4 regions of the Thioalkalivibrio sp. AKL12 genome follow, and region 1 is predicted to be linked to each of the others. Evidence: predicted binding sites of a transcription regulator. Region 1 holds the regulator's gene; each other region holds the start of a gene.

Region 1 (4,895 bases):
AGCCGGCATCCTCCAGGGTGTGCAGGGCCACGGTCTTGCCGGACCCGGACAGGCCACTGACGATTAGCAGGCGCATGGCCGATTCAGCCCTCCGGGTCCGGGTTGGGGACCGTAGTGGCGGGCACCGCGCGATGGTAGGGCGGCTCCTCCGTCTCGCCGCTCATCTGGCGGCGCTGGCGTGCGCGCAGGTCGTCGCCAGCGATATAGCCCTGCATGTGCAGCATGTGGTTGCGCACGGCCGCCTCGATCATCACTGCGATGTTGCGCCCCGGCGCGATCGGCAGGCTGATCAAGGGGACGCGCAGGCCGAGGATATCGATCTCGCCGCGGCGCCCGTTCAGCCGGTCATCGGGGACCGGCGAGGGTTCGCCATGATCGCGCAGGTCGATGATCAGGCGCAGGTACTTGCCGCCCTTGATCGCGGAATCGCCGTACATGGCGCGGATGTTAAGCACCCCAAGACCGCGCACCTCGAGCAGGTCCTGGAGCAGGGCCGGGCAGTGGCCGCGCACGATGTCGGGCGCAATGCGCGCGAATTCGGGGGCATCGTCGGCGATCAGGCGATGCCCGCGCGAGATCAGTTCCAGTGCGACCTCGCTCTTGCCGACGCTGGAGGCGCCGCTGATCAGCACCCCGATCCCGAGGATCTCCATGAACACGCCGTGGCGCACCTCGAAATGGGCCAGGCGCTGCTGCAGGAAATAGCGCAGCAGCGAGATAATCTCGTGGCTGCTGGTGCTGGAGCACAGGATCAGCGGCAGCGCCTCCTGCGGGGCGTCGGGCATCTCCGAGAACGGACAGGTGTCCTCGGCGAAGATCACCGCGGTGGTCCCGGTGCGGGCCATCTCCAGGATCAGGTCGTTGCACTGGGTGGCGCTGAGGCTGGAGATGTAGCGGGCCTCGAAGTCACCGATGATCTGGATGCGGTTGGGCCGGATCAGGTTGAGATGGCCAGCCAGCGGCAGGTCGTCCCCGTCGTCGCCGACCAGCTTGCGGTCGGGTGCTGCATGTTCGCCGTGTACGAAGCGAAGATCCAGGCGGTTTCCCATGGCCTGGATCAGGCTCTCCACGTTGATGTCGCGGGCGATCCCGCCTTCTCCCAGCGCCTCGTTCATGGCAGACGCTGCGCGTCGGAATCGCGGCTGGAGGCGGGTTCCACGGGCTTAGTCCTCGCTGAAGCGGCGCACGAGTTCCTGTTCCAGGGCCGCCGCGTCCCCGGCCCGGCGCAGCGCTCCGATGGTGTCTGGCTGCGACAGGCCGCGGGCGAGCTGGGCCAGCAGGTCGAGGTGGTCGCCGGTGGCGGCCTCCGGGACCAGCAGTGCGATCAGGATATCGACCGGCTCGTGATCCATGGCGTCGAAGTCGACGCCCTTTTCCAGGCGCAGCACGGCCACGCGCGGCGCCTCGAGATCGGCCAGGCGGCCATGGGGAATCGCAACCCCATGGCCGAGACCGGTGGATCCGAGTTTTTCGCGTGCGGACAGGGCCTCGAAGATCGCATTGCTTCCTGGTCCCGTGCCGTCACCTCCGCCGGCGAGGAGGTCCGCCAGGGCCTCCAGGGCCCGTTTCTGGCTGGAGCACTCGGGTTGCAGGCCAATGCGCTCGGAGGTGATCAACTCGGCAATCGTCATGGATCAGGAGGCCTGCTCGCGGTTGCGCTGGGCACCTTCGGCGCGGTGGTGGTCCTTGACCTTTTCCTTGTGCTTGATCAGTTGACGGTCGACTTTGTCGATCAGCGCGTCGATCGCGGCATACATGTCCTCGTGAGAGGCCTCGGCGTGGATGTGATTGCCGCTGACCTGGAGATTCGCTTCGGCCTGGTTGTGCTGATTCCGGGTCTTCTCGTGGGTCAGCACGACGTGGACGTCGATGACCTTGTCGAAGTGGCGCTCCAGCTTCGCGAATTTCTCGTTGACGTAGTCGCGCAGGGCGTCGGTGATGTCCACGTGGTGGCCGGTCAGGTTGATCTGCATGGTCAGGACTCCTTGGTTACTTGCTGCCGGTGGGCATCGAGGCCATCTGCCGGCGTTCGCTGGATGAAGGGATGTGCATCGCCTCGCGGTACTTGGCCACGGTGCGGCGCGCTACGTTGATGCCCCGGTCCGACAGGACCTGGGCGAGCCGGGCATCGCTGAGCGGCTTGTTCGGGGGTTCGTCGCCAATCAATTCGCGAATCATGGCACGGATGGCGGTGGCGGAACACTCGCCGCCATCGTTCGTGCCGACATGGCTGGAGAAGAAATACTTGAACTCGAAGACCCCGCGCGGGGTGTGCATGTATTTCTGCGTGGTAACCCGCGAGATGGTCGATTCGTGCATCTCCAGGGTCTCGGCAATGTCGCGCAGGATCAATGGCTGCATCGCGACGTCGCCATGCTCGAGAAAGCCCTGCTGGCGGTGGACGATCGCCTCGGCGACCCGCAGCAGGGTGTCGTTGCGGCTGTGCAGGCTCTTCAGGAACCAGCGTGCCTCCTGCAGCTGATCACGCATAAAGGCGCTGTCGCGGGCATCCGAGACCTGGCGCACCATGCCGGCGTAGAGGTCGTTGATGCGGATGCGCGGTGCGATCTCCGGGTTTAGATCCACGCGCCAGCCCTCGGTGGTGTGGCGCACGTAGACATCCGGGACTACGTATTCCGAGGTGGCGGAGCTGATCTGTGCGCCGGGCCGCGGGTTCAGGGTGCGGATCAGATCCAGTGCGCGGGCCAGTTCGTCCGGGTCGCGTACGCCGGACTGGCGCTGCAGGGCCTTGTAGTCGCGCTTGCCCAGGCTGTCCATGCCGTGTTCCAGGATCGCCCGTGCGGCCTCGCGGGCCGGGGCGTCCGGGGCCAGTTCGCGTAGCTGGATCTCCAGGCACTCCCGCAGGTTGCGCGCGCCGACCCCCAGCGGGTCGCACTGCTGAATCCAGTGGAGCACTGCCTCGACCTCGTCGACGCCGACGGATTCATCCTCGCCTCGGCTGATGGTCTCGGCCAGGGTGTCGAGGTCGCCCTCGAGATAGCCGTCGGGGCTGATGGCGTCGATCAGGGCCGCCCCGATGCGCTGGTCGCGCGGTGTCAGATGGCTCAGATGCAGCTGCCACAGCAGGTGATCCTGCAGGCCCTCACCGTCGTCGTCGCTGGTGTTTTCCAGCGGGTCGCGGTCATCCACGCCCTTGTTGGGCGTCGGGGCCGGCTCGTAGATGTCGTCCCAGCGGCTGTCGGTCGTCAGTTCCTCGGGGATCACGTCGTCGCTGGTAGTGGTGGCCTCCATGCGATCGCCTTCCACCAGCTCGCCGTCCTGGTTCAGGCGCTCGGTGTCGGCCTCGGCATCTTCGTCCTCGACCTGTTCGAGCATGGGGTTGCTCTCCAGCGCCTGCTGGATCTCCACCTGGAGCTCGAGCGTGGACAGCTGCAACAGGCGGATCGCCTGCTGCAGTTGCGGGGTCATGGTCAGCGTCTGACCCAGCTGCAGATTCAGGCCGGGTTTCAGCATCGGGTATGCGGGGCGAGGGTGGGCATTGATGGAATCTTAAAGCCTGCCTTGTGGTTTGTGCACCGACCGGGCCGCATATGGGGCGCTTTCACAGGCGGAAGTTCTCGCCGAGATAGACCCGGCGCACCTGGGGATCGGCCAGCAGCTCGTCCGGTGTACCGGCGGCGAGCAGGCGTCCCTCGCTCAGAATATAGGCCCTGTGGCAGATGCCGAGGGTCTCGCGCACGTTGTGATCGGAGATCAGTACGCCGATGCCGCGCTGGGCGAGATGCCGAATCACGTCCTGGATGTCGCCCACCGAGATCGGGTCCACCCCGGCGAAGGGCTCGTCCAGACAGATGAAGCGCGGATCCCCGGCGAGGGCGCGGGCGATCTCGGCCCGGCGCCGTTCCCCACCGGACAGCGCGATGCCCGGGCTGTGGCGCACGGTCTCGAGCTGGAACTCCTCGATCAGCGCATCGCCAATGCGCCGGCGCTCGTGGCGATCGAGTCCGGGGCGCAGCTCGAGCACGGCCTGGAGGTTGTCCCACACGCTCAGGCGGCGAAAGATCGAGGCCTCCTGCGGCAGGTAGCCGAGGCCGGCGCGCGCGCGCACATGGATGGGGGCGCGGGTGATATCGCGTTCGCCCAGGGTGATGCGTCCGGTATTGGGGCGGATCAGCCCGACCAGGCTGTAGAAGCAGGTGGTCTTGCCGGCCCCGTTCGGGCCCAGCAGGCCGACCACCTCGCCGGGCGCGAGGTCGACGTCCACCTGGTCCAGCACAGTGCGCTGGCCGTAGCGCTTGGTCAGCTCGCGTCCGATCAGGCGGTCGTTGGTTTGTGCCGGTGTGGCGGATGGGCTGGGGGCGGTGGCGTTCATTCGTCGTCGCGCGGCTGGATGGTGATGCGCACGCGCTCGCTGTCGCCTTCGCCGCGTTCGGCCTCGATCACGTCGGTCGTCAGGTCGTAGGTGATGCGCTTGCCGCGCGCCTCCTCGCTGGTGGTGATCACATGGGCCTGGTCGGTGAGGATCATGCGGTCTTCGTTCAGCAGGTAGTCGATGCGCAGGGCGGTGGCAATGCGCATCTCTCCGGTTTCCGGATCGGGTGATTCCAGGCGTGCCGGCTCGCCGTGGGCCTCCATTTCGTAGGGGCGGCGATCGCGGGTGCGCACGTAGACCTTGTCGGCCTCCAGGGTCATGTCGCCGCGGATCACGATCACGTCGCCGGTGTAGGTCCCCAGCCCCTGGCGTTCGTCCATCTCCGCGCGGTCGGCAGTGATCTCCACCGGCAGCGCCGGGCCCGAGCCCTGCTGGGCGAACGCGGGCGTGGCCAGCAGCACGAGCAGCAGGAGCGCCGCCACGCGGGCACCCGGTTGGCCCGGACGGTGGCGAAGGCTATGGGGATTCGGGGTCATGCGCGGGATCCTCCTCGCTCGTCTCG
Region 2 (4,895 bases), on a different contig from region 1:
CGAACCCGCAGGCCCCAGCGCGAGCGATACATCAGCCACACGACCGCCAGGGTGACGATCAGCGTCAGCACCATGATCGCGATCCCGGTAATCGGGATGTCGATCATCGGCGTCGGACGCACGGAGCCTTCCAGCCAGGAGGGCGTAGAGGCACTCACTTCACGCGCGCCGAAGATGGAACGGAAACCCTGCTGCATGATCAGCGCCAGGCCCCATGTCGCGAGCAGCGTATCCAGAGGCCGGTGGTAGAGATGCCGGATCATGACGAACTCGACCAGCATCCCGAACAGGAAGGCGGTCAGGAACGCCGCCGGGATAGCGAACAAAATGTAGTACTCGGTTGCCCACGGCCCGAGTCCAGAGACCAGGGTGGACAACAAATAGGTGGTGTAGGCGCCGATCACCATGAATTCGCCATGGGCCATGTTGATGACCCGCATCTGGCCAAAGATGATGGCGAGACCCAGGGCCATCAGAAGCAGGACCGAGAAGAAGCTCAGTCCCGCAAAACCCTGCATGGCAGCGATCGCCATGAGATCCTGCGCTGAATAGTCCATGTACGGTATTCCCTGGAGCAGGAGCCGGGAGGCTCGTTACGGGATTCAGAAAGTGCGCACCGGCCGCCGAAGCGTCCGGTGCGCCTTCGGGGTTACCTCAGGAGTAGCCTTCCGGGAACGGATCGGGCTCGATCAGATCGGATTCCCAGACGACATCGGCCTGACCGTCGCGGCGCCACTGGCCGATTCGGGTCTTGCTCCACAGGTGGTGGTTGTCGTGGACCTTGACGTAGCCTTCCGGGGCGGTATCTAGCTCGATACCCGGAGAATGCGCGGTGACCTTTTCAACATCGAAGCTGCCGGCGCGTTCGACCGCCTCCTTCCACAACCACGGACCGAGATAGGCCGCCTGGGTCACATCGCCGATGACGCTGTCGTCGCCCCAGCGTTCCTTGAAGGCCTTGACGAACGCTTCGTTGTTCTCGTTATCCAGACTCTGGAAGTACTTCATGCTGGAGTAGAAGCCCTCGACATTCTCGCCACCGATACCCAGCACCTCGTCCTCGGTGGTCGCGAGATTCATCATCAGCGTGTTGTCGCCACGCAGGCCCGCGGAGTTGAGCTGGCGGAAGAAGGCGACATTGGATCCACCGACCACGGCGCTGAAGATCGCGTCGGGACGACGCAGACGAATGCGGTTGATCAGCGAACCGAACGAGGTGTCCCCGAGCGGTGCGTAGTCCTCGCCGACCACTTCTGCTCCTTCGAGATGCTGCTCGATGTGGATGCGCGCGATGCGGTGGGTGGTGCGCGGCCAGATGTAGTCCGAACCGACCAGGTAGAAGCTCCGCACACCCTTTTCGTTATACAGCCAGTTCAGGCTCGCCAGCACCTGCTGGGTCGCTTCCTGGCCGGTGTAGATCACGTTCGGGGACTGCTCGAGGCCCTCGTAGAACGTCGGGTAATACAGCAGCCCGTTCTCGCGCTCCAGCACCGGCAGCACCGCCTTGCGCGACGCCGAGGTCCAGCAGCCCATGATCGAGGCGACGTTATCCTCGCGCAGCAGCTTGCGCGCACGCTGGGCAAAGGTCGGCCAGTCACTGGCACCATCCTCCAGGATGATCTCCAGCTTGCGTCCGAGGATGCCGCCCATTTCGTTGATCTGCTCGATCGCCAGGGTCTCGGCCTCTACAGAACCGGTCTCCGAGATCGCCATCGTGCCGGACAGCGAATGCAGGATCCCGACCTTGACCGTGTCATCGGTCACGGCCAGGCCGGTGGTGTTAATGTCCGAGGTCGCCGGCTTGGCGAACAGGTTTTTAGAACCCGCAATGCCGGCAGCCATGATCGGCAGGGCGACCATCGACTTGAGCAGCTTGCGGCGACTAAAGGGGTTCTTGATATCCGTCATTGTCATTTACCTTGTTAGGTCCAGGTTTGGAGCACGCGTTAAACGCAGCCTTCGAAACGGCAGGAGACCTAGTGCAAGGCTTGTGCCAACCACTGACAATGTCCATCCAGAGTTCACATTCATAGAGTTACGCGCGCACCCCCCAGGGCTGCCCATCCCGGAAGCACGCCCCGCTTTGGGGCGCATCGCCGCTTCGGCACCGAGATGGTTCACAGGAACGGGGCATAACGGTGCAATCACGTGCAAAGGACAAGGCACTCGACGCACGGAACAAGCCGCAACCCAACGGCGCGATTCCTGCATGGAACTAGGCCAACGCCCTTTCTCCTGATGTCCACACACGAAGGCCCATGAACAAGACCCAACAGGGAGCGCCACCCGAGACGCTGCGCCTGCAGCTTTCGGTGCTGCAGGAGATCGCGAAGCTGCTCGATCGGCCGCTAGACCCGCCACACACGGTGCGGGGGATTCTGCGCCTGCTATCGCAGATGCTCGGTCTCAACTGCGGGAGAGTCCTGGCACCCAATAAAGAAGGCCAGGTTCTGGAAGTTCGCTACTCGTACGGTCTAACCCACGCCCGGCTGCGCAAAGGGGCATTCTCGGTGGGCTACGACGAGGGTGTGACGGGCTTCGTGATGCGTACCGGATCAACCGGGCTGGTCCCGGACATCGACCGCGAACCCCTGTACTTGCAGCGCATCACCGAGCGGCCGGACGACGACGCGTCACGGATCGCGTTCATCGCCGTACCGATTCTGGAATCGGGTCGCCCCGTAGGTGTGCTCTCAGTACAAAAGGAAGGAGGACACGAAACCCCTTTCGAAGCCGACATCACGACGCTGAAAGTCGCTGCATCGGCAATCGGACAGGTGATGCGGATCGGCGAGTTCATCCGGCAGGAGACGAAGCACCTGCTGAGCGAGAATCAAAGCCTGCGCAATTCGGTAACCATGGAAGGGATGCTCCAGAAGAGCTTGGCACACGGCATCATCGGCTCCACCGAAGCACTTCTCGATGCGGTCAAGCAGTGTATCCAGGTCGCGCCCAGCGACGCGCCGGTCATGCTGCTGGGCGAGTCGGGTACCGGCAAAGAGAAGTTCGCGCGGATGATCCACCAGCAGACCGACCGGAGCGAACGTCCATTCATCTGCATCAATTGCGCGGCCATTCCACCCGATCTTCTGGAGTCGGAGCTGTTCGGCCACGAAAAAGGTAGCTTTACGGGGGCATCAGGGCGCAAAAAGGGGAAGGTCCAGCAAGCTGACGGTGGCACGCTGTTTCTCGATGAGATCGGCGACATGCCACTGCAGCTGCAATCCAAACTGCTGCGGGTGCTGCAGGAACACCAGGTCGATCCGATCGGGGCGTCGCGGCCAATTCCGGTTAATTTCCGGCTCATCACCGCAACCCACGAAGACATGCAGGAACATGTGAATGCGGGCGGATTTCGGCTCGACCTGTTCTACCGCATCAATGTGGTCCCCGTGTACCTGCCTCCTCTGCGCGCTCGCCGGGGAGATATACGCCCCCTTGCACTTCATTTCCTCAACGAACTCAACCACCGCTACCAACGCAATATCGCACTACACCCCGAAGCCCTCTCGGCAATGGAGCGTTACGGCTGGCCCGGCAACATTCGGCAACTGCAGAATGTCATCGAGCGCGCGGTCCTTATGGCGGAGAGCGACCTGATCCAGCAAAGCCAGATCCAGCAAATCCTTACGGAGCAAGCCAGTGTGCGCCTGCCTCAAGGAACAACAGGACCACTGCAAACAGCGGACGCACTTTCGGACAAGTCTGCACCCAACACGATGGGCGAAGTGGGACGGTACCAATGGGTGCGCCAAGAAGACGCAGAACGCATCCTCGACGCCCTTTATCGGTGCGGAGGGAACCAATCTTGTGCAGCCCGGATGCTGAACCTTTCGGTTCGCCAGCTTCGCTATCGCGTCGAAAAACTGGGTCTGGAGGTACCGCGCAGATAATCCAAGGCTGAAACTTTCAAGCTGCAGTAACACTCAGGGGCACACCCAAACCGAAAAATGACAATGACGATCATTGTCGGACATTGTGGTCGGATCCGAAGGCTCACCAAAACCCATCAAGCACCCGCCGAAAATGCCTTGGGGCTGCTGGCATGATTCTCGCTTCCTCTTGCTTGCATCAGAAAGCGGCCGTCTCATTTCGAGGCCCGGACGCCTGAGCCGTATTCCGGAAGCAACGCCTGCCGGGATGCGCCGGAAATTTCTAGACTGGAGAGACCCATGGCGGAAACCTTGATCTCGTACGATATCAACAAGGCCCCGGAAGAACAGGACATCAAACCGCACAACCGTTGGCACCCGGACATCCCAATGGCGGTCCACGTCAAGCCTGGCGACGAGTTTCGCCTCGAATGCTGCGACTGGACAGGGGGCCAGGTCGGTAATAACGATTCCGCCAACGACATCCGCGACGTCGATCTCAGCAAGGTTCACTATCTGACCGGCCCCGTGTCTGTAGAGGGGGCCGAGCCAGGCGACCTCCTCGTGGTCGACATCCTTGACGTTGGGCCACGCCAGGACCAGCTCTGGGGTTTTAATGGGGTGTTCGCACGCGAGAACGGTGGCGGATTCCTGACCGAACACTTCCCCGAGGCGCGTAAGTCAATCTGGGACTTTCACGGCATCTACACCAGCTCCCGACACATTCCTAAAGTCCGCTTCCCCGGAACCATCCATCCCGGCCTGATCGGCACCTTGCCCTCGCGCGAGTTGCTGGAAACCTGGAACACGCGCGAGCAGGCGCTGGTGGACACCGACCCCGACCGGGTACCTCCGCTGGCCACCCTGCCCTATGAGGACACCGCACTCATGGGCGACATGAAGGGCGAAGAGGCCAAGAGGGCAGCCCGCGAAGGCGCCCGGACGGTGCCCCCCCGCGAACATGGGGGCAACTGTGACATAAAAAACCTGTCGCGCGGCTCGCGGGTGTACTTCCCGGTGTAC
Region 3 (4,895 bases), on a different contig from region 1:
GGGGCAAGGAGAGCGGCACGATGAGTCAATTCATTGACGATGTGAATCAGCGAACCCAGTTGGTGGGGCAGAACCGCATGGAGCTGCTGCTGTTCCATCTGGGCGGGTCGCAGACCTTCGGGATCAATGTCTTCAAGGTCCGCGAGGTGATTCCGTCGCCGCCGCTGCGTCAGATTCCCGGCTCCATGAGCGTGGTACGCGGAGTGGCGACGTTGCGTGGCGGTACCGTGCCGATCATTGACCTGGCGCGAGCGATGGGCCTGCGTGGCGCCGTCGGGGCGGTCGACAACGGGGAGCAGAAGGTGGTGGTCACCGAGTTCAATCGTTCGGTGCAGGGCTTCTGGGTGTCGGCCGTGGACCGTATCGTCAACGTGAACTGGCAGGACGTGAAGTCGCCCCCGCGCGGAACCGGGCGCGAATCCTTCCTGGTGGCCGTCACGGAGATCGACAACAAGCTGGTCGAGATTATCGATGTCGAACGGGTGCTCTCCATCGTGAACCCGCTGCCCAGCGAGATATCGCCATACATCCGCGAGAACGCCCGCGAGGCCAGCGGGCGCAAGGTTGTGATCGTCGATGACTCGGTGGTGGCGCGCAAGCAGATCGAGGGGGCGATCAAGGGACTCGGTTTCGAATACGATGTCTTCAAGGATGGCCAGGAAGCACTGGACTTCCTTGAGCAGAAGGCCGCGGAAGGGCCGGTAGGCGACCAGGTCGAACTGGTGATCTCGGATATCGAGATGCCACGCATGGATGGCTACACCCTGACCGCGCGCATCCGGGACAATCCCGCGCTGCAGAATTTGCGGGTGCTGCTGCACTCCTCACTGAGTGGGGAATTCAACACGGATATGGTCAAGCGCGCCGGGGCCGATGCCTTTTTGTCCAAGTTCAATCCCGACGAGCTGGCGAATGCGGTGCTGGACCAGACCGGGCGCCCGGATCAACAGGCCGAATGACCGGTCGGGCGGAACCGCGTTGCCGCTCGGCAAGCCCGGAGCGGCGACGGGTGGCCGCCACTCGGGCTGTATGGTGCCATGCGCGCGACGCCGTATACTCGATCCGATCTTCGGGATCACCCCGGTTTTCCGGCCAAGAGGCCCCGGTCAAGGATTCGTCATCAGGATGCCTAATCACGATGGACAGCGCTCAGGGATGACTCGGTGATCGATTCCCGCGACTACGAGGAGTTCTCCCGCTTTCTGCAGGACTGCTGCGGTCTGGTGCTGGGCGACAGCCGCCAGTACCTGGTTTCCAGTCGTCTGTCGCGCCTGCTCGACGAGTTTGACTTCAAGAGCGTCCCGGAACTGCTGCATGCCATGCGGCAGGCCCCGAATCCGCGCCTGCGCACCCGCGTGATCGATGCGATGACGACCAACGAGACGTCCTGGTTCCGCGATGGCTTTCCGTTCGAGATCCTGCGTCACGTGCTGTTGCCGGAACTGGCCGCGAAGGGAGGCAGCATCAAGGTCTGGTCCGCGGGCTGCTCCAGTGGGCAGGAGGCCTATACGATCTCGATGGTAGTCTCGGAATGGGAGGAGTCGCGGCCGGCCCGGAAGCTTCCGGTCTCCATTCTGGGCACGGACCTGTCAGAGAAGATCCTGGACGATGCGCGGCGGGCCGTGTACGACGGCCTGAGCATCGTGCGCGGGCTCAGCGAGAGCCGGCGCGCGCGCTTCTTCGAGACCGTCGCGGATGGCCACAAGGTGATCCCGGATGTGCAGCGGCGCTGTCGCTTTCAGAAGCTCAACCTGATCGACAGCTATGCGGCGCTGGGCAAGTTTGACCTGGTGTTCTGCCGCAACGTGCTGATCTATTTCTCGGGCGACACCAAGCGACAGGTTCTTGACGCTATCGCCCGGCAGATGAATCCGGGCGGGTATCTGTTTCTTGGCGCTTCCGAGACCGCAGGGCCCTATACCCAGGCTTTCGAGACCGTACGAACCGAGTACGGCTCGGTACTTCGTCTGAAGTCCTGACGTAATCCAGCCCCGGGGCTGATTCCCGGGAACGCCCGTGCAATGCGGGCGGCGAGTCGTTCCATCCCTTCCCCTGGCTGCCCGCTGTGCCTGCGCCCCTGCGGCGCGTCGCTCGAGAGTGGCATAACGATTGCTTCAGTCCCCCTGCGAAGGGTCGCAATCGGTGCGCCCCGTTCTCCAAGCGAGGGTCCGCCACGGGCGGACAGGACGGAAGCGATGAGTCTCTCTCTCGACAAGGCGATGGGTATTTCTCCGCAGGCTGTGAATGTGCGGGCGCAGCGCATGGAGCTGCTGGCCTCCAACATCGCCAACGCGGATACCCCGAACTACAAGGCGCGGGATATCGATTTTCGGTCGGTGCTCGAATCCGCGGCCGGCGGCGGCAATAGCTTGCCCATGGCGCGCAGCCAGGCGGCGCATCTCGACCCCAACGCCGGCGCGATGAACGGGCAGGTCGAGGCGCTTTACCGCGTCCCCTCGCAGGCGTCTCTGGATGGCAACACGGTGGACCCGCAGATGGAGCGGGCCGCCTTTGCCGAGAACGCCGTTCAATACCAGAGCAGCCTGGAATTCCTCAATCGCCGGGTCTCCGGCATCCGCGAAGCCCTGCGGGGCGACCGCTAACGCGGACCTGATCGGGAGATCGATGTCGTGAGCAACCTTTTCAGCCTGTTCAACACCTCCGCCTCGGCGCTGTCGGCGCAGTCGGTGCGCCTGAACACCGTGGCCTCGAACCTGGCCAACGCGAACACCGCCGCGACCAACCCCGACGAGGCCTATCGCGCCAAACAGGTGCTGTTCCAGAGCGTGATGGACCAGGCCAATCCGAACGGTTCGTCGACGGCCGTTCGGGTGGCCGGCGTGACCGAGTCGCAGGCAGCGCCGCATGCGCATTACGAACCCCATCACCCGCAGGCCAACGAGGAGGGCTACATCTTCCGTCCGGCCATCAGCGTGGTGGAGGAGATGGCCAACATGATGTCCGCCTCGCGCAACTACGAAGCCAACGTGGAGGTGATGGAGACCTCGCGTCAGCTGCTCCAGCGCACATTGCAGATCGGTCAAGGCTAGGGAGCCATCGATGACACAGATATCCCCCGAATTGCTGGATCGCCTGGGCCTCTCGCGCCCCGAGCAGAAACAGGACAAGGACATGGACCGCCTGGGCCAGTCCGACTTCCTCAAGCTGATGACGACCCAGCTGGAGAATCAGGACCCGATGGAGCCGATGGACAACGGCGACTTCCTGGGCCAGATGGCGCAGTTTTCGACCGTGACCGGCATCGAGGAACTGTCCAAGTCCTTCCAGCAGCTGGCGCAGTCGCTGGGCCAGAACCAGACGCTGCAGGCCGCCTCACTGGTAGGCAAGGACGTGCTGGTTCCCGTCGAATTCGGCGAGCTGGGTCCGGACGGCATGGTCAAGGGTGCGGTGGACCTGGATCGCTCCACGGAGGAGCTGCAGATCGACGTGTACAGCCCGAACGGCGAGCGCATCCGCCGCATGAACCTGGGGGCCGCCGGCAGCGGACTGCAGGAGTTCAGCTGGAACGGCATGCGCGACGACGGGACCTTCGCACCCCCGGGCGTCTACGAGTTCAAGGCCACGGCCCGCTCCGGGACTCAGTCCGAGGCCGTGGATACCTTCCTGGATGCCCGCGTGGAGAGCGTCGCGGTGGGCAATGATTCCGGGCTGGCACTGACCGTGCAAGGCCTGGGCGAGATCAGCTTTTCGGATGTACGGCGGATTGGCGGCTAACGGCCGGCGCGCGTCGAACGAACCCTAACGGAGGAAACACCCCATGCCCTTCAATATCGGATTGAGCGGACTGAACGCGGCCCAGGCCGACCTGCAGACCACCGGCAACAACGTCTCCAACTCGGGGACCACTGGCTTCAAGCGCTCGCGGGCGGAATTCGGTGACGTGTTTGCCCAGAGCTTCGGTGGCATTAGCCAGACGGCCATCGGCTCCGGCACACGCCTGCAGGCGGTGACCCAGCAGTTCTCGCAGGGCCGCACCGAGTTCACCGAGAACGGCCTGGACCTGGCCATCAACGGCGAGGGCTTCTTCGTCCTGAACGACCAGGGCAGCACCGCCTATACCCGCGCCGGTGAATTCCAGGTCAATCGCGACGGGTTCCTGGTAAACAACCAGGGCCAGCAGTTGCAGGGCTACCCCCCGCAGGACCCCAATACGGCCGACCCGAACTTCAACACGGGGCAGCTTGAAGACATTCGCCTGCAGACCGGCGCGGCACCGCCCAACGCGACAACTTCGGTGGAAGCTCTGCTCAATCTGCGCTCCGATGCCGAACGGCCGCCGGAGGAGCCATTCAACTTGAATGAGCCCGATACCTACAACTTTTCAACGTCGCTGACACTGTATGACTCGCTTGGCACCGCGCGTGATGCAAGCATCTACTTCGTCAAGGGTGAAGAGGTCGGTCAATGGGCGGCTCATGTCGCGGTGGACGGTGTAGCGGATGACACGCCATACGAACTTACCTTCGATGGCAGTGGCTCGATCGAAAGCGTTGAGCGTACCCCGCCCGAAGTGACCGTGGCTTTTGACAATGGCGCGGACGATCTCGAGTTCGAAATCGATTTCGGCGGTACCACGCAGTACGGCGGCGATTTTGCCGTTAACGACCTCAATCAGGACGGCTTCGCGTCGGGGCGCCTGACCGGCGTGGATATCGACGACTCGGGTGTGGTGTTCGCCCGCTTTACCAATGGTCAGTCGACGGTGCTGGGTCAGGTGGCGATGGCCAACTTCACCAATCCGCAGGGGCTGGAGCAGCTGGGGAACAACAACTGGGCCGAGACCTTTGCCGCTGGTGAGCCAGTGTTTGCGGCGCCCGGGACCGGCAACCTGGGGACCATCCAGGCCGGTGCGCTGGAGGCCTCCAACGTGGATA
Region 4 (4,895 bases), on a different contig from region 1:
GACCTGGAACAGCGGGTCGAGTCCGCGCATCGCCCAGGTGGACTGACCCACCAGCACGCCCAGGCCAATGCCGGCGACCACCGCCAGCGCATAGCCATAGGCCACGCGCTCGAGGCTGGCCAGCAACTGCCAGGCCATGCCGACGTCGTTGCCGCCGTAGTCATAGAAGGGATTGACGATCAGTTCCCAGGTGTCGGTAATCACCTGGCTCGGGGCGGGCAACACGGCTCCCGGGGAGGACGCCATCATCTCCCAGATAAGCAAAAAAAGCGCCGTGACGACCACCGGCGGCACCACGACCGCGGCAGTATTGCGCAGGCGCCGGGCCCAGGCCCCGGGATCTGCCCCGGGGCGCGGCTGGGGCCTGGCCGCAATGGTGGTGGCCTTCCGGGCCACGGGCCGGGTGGGCGATGCCTCGACCACCGGGCGATCGCGCCCGGAGCCGAAGGTCATGGTGCGGTCGAGAATGGCACTCATGGCGGAATCCTCTTGAATCGTTTTTTTCGGGTGTCGTCGGGCCGCCGCGTCAGGACGCGATCGCCTTGATGTCCAGGCTGTCGAGATAGGCCTGCGGGTTCTCGGGATCGAAGACCTTGCCGTCAAAGAAGGCCTCCTTGCCGCGCGAGGTGGACTCGGGGATGTCGGCGGAGTCAATACCGAGCTCGGCGGCCGCCTCGCGCCAGATGTCCTCGCGGTTGACCTCGTCCACCAGCGCCGGCATGTCCAGATCCGGCGGCAGATAACCCCAGCGGATGTCCTCGGTGAGGAACCACAGGTCGTGGCTCTTGAACGGATAGGAGGCGTGATCCTTCCAGTAGCGCATCTGGTCCGGGTGGTCCTCGACCACGCGGCCGGTGCCGTAGTCGAAGTTCCCCTGCATGCGGTCGATGATGTCGCCGTACGGGGCGTGGATGTAGCGCCGGCGCGAGCAGATCTCGGCGACCTCCTCCTTGTTCGCCGGGTCCTCGCAGTACATCTGCGCCTCCATCACCGCCATGGTCAGGGCGCGCGCCGCGTTCGGATGAGCCTCCACCCAGTCGGCACGCATGCCCAGCGCCTTCTCCGGGTGGTTGTGCCACAGTTCGCCGGTGGTGTTGGCGGTGTAGCCGATGCCCTGATTGATCAACTGCATGTTCCACGGCTCGCAGACACAAAAGGTGTCCATGGACCCGACGCGCATGTTGGCAACCATCTGCGCCGGCGGGACCACGATGGTGGCGATGTCGCGGTCCGGATCGATCCCGCCGGCGGCCATCCAGTAGCGGATCCACAGATCATGGGTCCCGCCCGGGAAGGTCATCGCCGCACGAATGTCGTCACCGCCGGCGGCCTTCTCGGCCAGGGCGCCCTTGAACTCCGTGGTGTCGGTGCCGACCTTCAGGTCGGCGTACTCGTCCCCGACCGAGATGCACTGCCCGGCCAGGTTCAGTCGCGCGAGGATCGTCATCGGCGTGCCCCGGCGATGGATCAGGTAGGGCATTGGCGTGAGAATGTGCGAGCCATCGATTCCGCCGCGTTGCGACCCCAGATCCAGGTTGTCGCGCACCGTGCCCCAGGAGGACTGCTTCAGCACCTGCACATCGGGCATGCCGTGAGCGGCGAAAAAGCCCTTCTCCAACGCAATGAACAGCGGTGCGGCATCCGTCAGCGCGATGAAGCCGAGCTTCGCCTCGGTGGTCTCCGGCTTGCCATTGCCGGCCTTCGCATAGCCCCAGGGCGCCGCGCCCGAAAGGCCCATTGCCGTGGCGCCGATTCCGGCGGCCATGCCGCCCAGGAAACGCCGGCGCGACAGGCCGGAGGTGTTCTTCGTGTCGTTCGTTTGATCGGTCATTACGGGTTCACTCCCCTTGTCAGCAAACACATCCCAAAAACGAAAAAAGGCGTCGCATCAGCCCGGCCGCTTGTGCAGCCGGGTGATGGACGCCTTTGTCCAGTCTCACGGGAGCCCCGGTCATCGGGTCTCCCTGTTGTCAGGCGACGAACCGCCGTTGGCTCGTCTTGCCCATACTCCTGCAGGAGGTGTGCCAATTAGCCGTTGCTAGGCGACCATGCGGGAAACAATCGCCACGTGGCGCGGAAAAATCGGATGGTTTCGAACACCGGGTCGAACGCTTGCGGGAAGCCCGAAGTCCGGAAGCCGATCCCTGAGGCACCAGCCTGGGGCGCACTTGCGGTGCAGTTGACCTGCAATAGTGCGCTGCCAGAGGGCGACCTAACCCGCCGTAGGAGCCGCCTTGGCGGCGAAGCCCCTGCCAAAGTCCGGCGCGGGCAGGGGCTTCGCCGCCAAGGCGGCTCCTACAGGCCCTTCCCCAGCAGGTCAGACATGGCGACGGTCGCCTCGGCCACCTCGGCCAGACGCCGGTTCTGGTTCATCGCAGTCTGGCGCAGGAGCTTGTAGGCCTGGTCCTCCGTCAGGCCGCGATGCTGGATTAGCAGTGCCTTGGCTCGCTCAATCGTCTTGCGCTCGGCCAAGGCCTGGCGCGCCGCCTGCAGCTCGTCCTCCACCGACTGCAGACGACTGGCCTGGCGTTGCACCAGGTCCATCACCGAATGTCCGACGATCGGCACATTGAGCGGGTTATCGCCGCCCACGCCGTCGGAATCCAGCCCCTCGGGCGCACCGAAGAACACCGCATACGGCACGCTGTCGCGCAACTCCGACTCGGCCAATTGCGCGATACGGTCACGCACCGCACCCAGGTCCGCGCGATCCGCCACGATGCGCGCGGAGCAGCACTCGTTCAGGTGCATCTCCAGCCGATCCTCGATCTCCTTCATCGCGTCGATACGCGCAGTCGTGCAGGCAAACCACGCCTCGGCCCGGGCCGGGGCCGGCTGGCCATCGGCCTGGGTGCAGGCCTGACGGCGCAGGCGCTCGACCTCGGCGGCGAAGCTCGCGCCCTGTAATTGACGCCAGGCGCCGCAGGCCGATTCCGGGGCAAACTCCGAGAAGATGCGAAACGAACGTTCCTGGGCATCGATACGGTGTAACAGGGCCTGGCGCAGCTCGCCGTCAAACACGCCCTGGCCAAAGCCCGCAGCACCGATCGCGCGTTCCTGACCCGCAAGCTCCTTGCCCTGCATGAAGTTCAAAAGAGCGACCAACGCACCGGAGACCTCCGGGTCAGTAGCCGAATCCGCTGCCTCGAATACCACGGCCAGGAGCGACCGGATCAGTTCGCTGAATCCGCGCATCGCCTCCATCGGCGAAAGCGTGCGCTCGTTGACCTCCTCGCGCAGGCTGGGCAGCCCGGACAGCCCGTGCAGGGCCAGTGCCATACGCCCCAGCAACCGGCTGCGCGCGTGGGCACAGGCCCCCGGCTGTAACCAGCCATCAAGGTGTTCGCGAAAGGCCGCCGCCGTGGTGTCGGATTCGGTTCGATACTGCCCCAGCTCCTCGGCATAACGCTGGCCAGCCGAGCCGATCCAGAGGCTGGAAGCGCCGCGTTCACGCTGCAGTTGATGCACCAGGGCACGGATGCACCCGACCAGTTGCACGGCCTCCAGCAGGCGCTCCAGGCTCACTACCTCGCATTTGCGCGAGGCGACCAGGAAGTCGCCAATGGCCTCTTCATACGAAACGCTCGGGGACAGGGTATTCGGGGGGAGATTCTGACTCATGCTCATGATCCGCGGATGCCTCGCGGAACAAACAAGCATGCAATGTGCCAGTTCGGGGCACTGGCAGGGGCGGGAGATCAGAACGAGCGGGGGATCACACCCCCGCCCGCGAGCAACGATGAACGATTAGAAGCTCATCGAGCGGTCGAAGTCGGCGACGGCCTGGACGTACTGGCCCATGCCGGCCATCTCGGCGTTCGGCAGGAAATTGTGTTCGCCGACGTCGCGGCCCTTGGCGCAGGCCTCGCAGGCCCAGAACGGGACGCCTTCACTGACCAGTGAATCGACGATGTCCTTCATTGCCGGCATGTTGTGGCCGACGATCTTGTCGTAGACATTGCGGTTGGCGATGTTCACGGCCTCGCCCTGCAGCCAGACGGTCACGTCATGGCCCTGCTGCTTGGCCACGTTGGCGGCGATCATGCCGAGCGTCGCACGGGTGGGGTCGTCGGTACCGGCGGTGACAGCAACAATAAAGCGCATGGAGTTCTCCTGAGTGCTTGAAACGTGCTGCAACCGTAGCGGCAGGCACGCCCGGCGTCGATTTCCCACAAGCTGCGGAGAAACACTCGGATCAGGGCCTGCCCCTAACCGTAACGCTGGTCCGGTAGAGCTTGAAGGCCATCAACAGCCAGGGGATGGCGTGCATGACCAGGTCGAGGATGTCCCGCACCCGGGTCAGCTCGCCGGCGAGCAGCCAGCGCAGCTTCTCCGCGACATGCGGCTCGGGGATCCAGGGGGCCAGGCCCAGCGTGGCCACCAACAGGGCAAACAGCCACAGCGGTGCGCGATCGACCCAGCGTACGAAGGCTTTCATCGCGCGCATCCTACCCAAGGCCCGCGCACGGCGCAGCCCGTTCTTGCCGGTAACGGGGCCGCCTTCTACACTTTTGCCTGCTTCAGGGGGGCGCGACGCGGCGGGCCCGGGAACCCCCTGGCCTCACCGCTGCCCGCATTGGCCGCCTGGCCCGGAAGACCATCATGGAAGCCCTGCTCGTCTCCACCGTCATCGTCGCCATCGCCGAGATGGGCGACAAGACCCAACTCCTCGCGCTGCTCCTGATCTGCCGCTACCAGCAGACCTGGCCCATCATCTGGGGCATCGTGGTGGCGACCCTGGCCAATCACTTCCTCGCCGCGCTGGCCGGCGTCTGGGTCGGCGCCAGCGTGCCGGACGAGTGGCTGCGCTGGGGGCTGGGGATCGGCTTCATCGTCATGGCCGCCTGGGTGCTGGTGCCGGATAGCGAGGACGAGCTGCCGGCCACCTCGAAACA

The links. Region 1 encodes sigma-54, which starts transcription at its own class of promoters, with help from an activator protein. Its sites were predicted from a motif close to TGGCANGNTNCNTGCTT; they were not measured.
Region 2: the regulator sigma-54 is predicted to act here: its motif matches at 1,980-1,996, upstream of urtA (urea ABC transporter substrate-binding protein).
Region 3: the regulator sigma-54 is predicted to act here: its motif matches at 2,099-2,115, upstream of flgB (flagellar basal body rod protein FlgB).
Region 4: the regulator sigma-54 is predicted to act here: its motif matches at 3,655-3,671, upstream of D579_RS0105245 (nitrate regulatory protein).

Annotation. Positions count from the first base shown of each region.
Region 1 is NZ_KB898903.1:30,922-35,816, forward strand. It holds gene rapZ (RNase adapter RapZ) at 1-76, opposite strand, end outside; gene hprK (HPr(Ser) kinase/phosphatase) at 84-1,115, opposite strand; gene D579_RS0111830 (PTS sugar transporter subunit IIA) at 1,164-1,631, opposite strand; gene hpf (ribosome hibernation-promoting factor, HPF/YfiA family) at 1,635-1,973, opposite strand; gene D579_RS0111840 (RNA polymerase factor sigma-54) at 1,990-3,474, opposite strand; gene lptB (LPS export ABC transporter ATP-binding protein) at 3,563-4,333, opposite strand; gene lptA (lipopolysaccharide transport periplasmic protein LptA) at 4,330-4,869, opposite strand; gene lptC (LPS export ABC transporter periplasmic protein LptC) at 4,850-4,895, opposite strand, start outside.
Region 2 is NZ_KB898908.1:13,893-18,787, reverse strand. It holds gene urtB (urea ABC transporter permease subunit UrtB) at 1-557, opposite strand, end outside; gene urtA (urea ABC transporter substrate-binding protein) at 655-1,908, opposite strand; gene D579_RS0113080 (sigma-54-dependent Fis family transcriptional regulator) at 2,259-3,893, shown strand; gene fmdA (formamidase) at 4,173-4,895, shown strand, end outside.
Region 3 is NZ_KB898900.1:49,291-54,185, reverse strand. It holds gene D579_RS0110640 (chemotaxis protein CheV) at 21-959, shown strand; gene D579_RS0110635 (protein-glutamate O-methyltransferase CheR) at 1,164-1,979, shown strand; gene flgB (flagellar basal body rod protein FlgB) at 2,196-2,603, shown strand; gene flgC (flagellar basal body rod protein FlgC) at 2,631-3,050, shown strand; gene D579_RS0110620 (flagellar hook assembly protein FlgD) at 3,061-3,735, shown strand; gene flgE (flagellar hook protein FlgE) at 3,779-4,895, shown strand, end outside.
Region 4 is NZ_KB898893.1:101,107-106,001, forward strand. It holds gene ntrB (nitrate ABC transporter permease) at 1-477, opposite strand, end outside; gene D579_RS0105240 (CmpA/NrtA family ABC transporter substrate-binding protein) at 527-1,831, opposite strand; gene D579_RS0105245 (nitrate regulatory protein) at 2,296-3,621, opposite strand; gene D579_RS0105250 (DsrE family protein) at 3,748-4,104, opposite strand; gene D579_RS0105255 (hypothetical protein) at 4,196-4,438, opposite strand; gene D579_RS0105260 (TMEM165/GDT1 family protein) at 4,603-4,895, shown strand, end outside.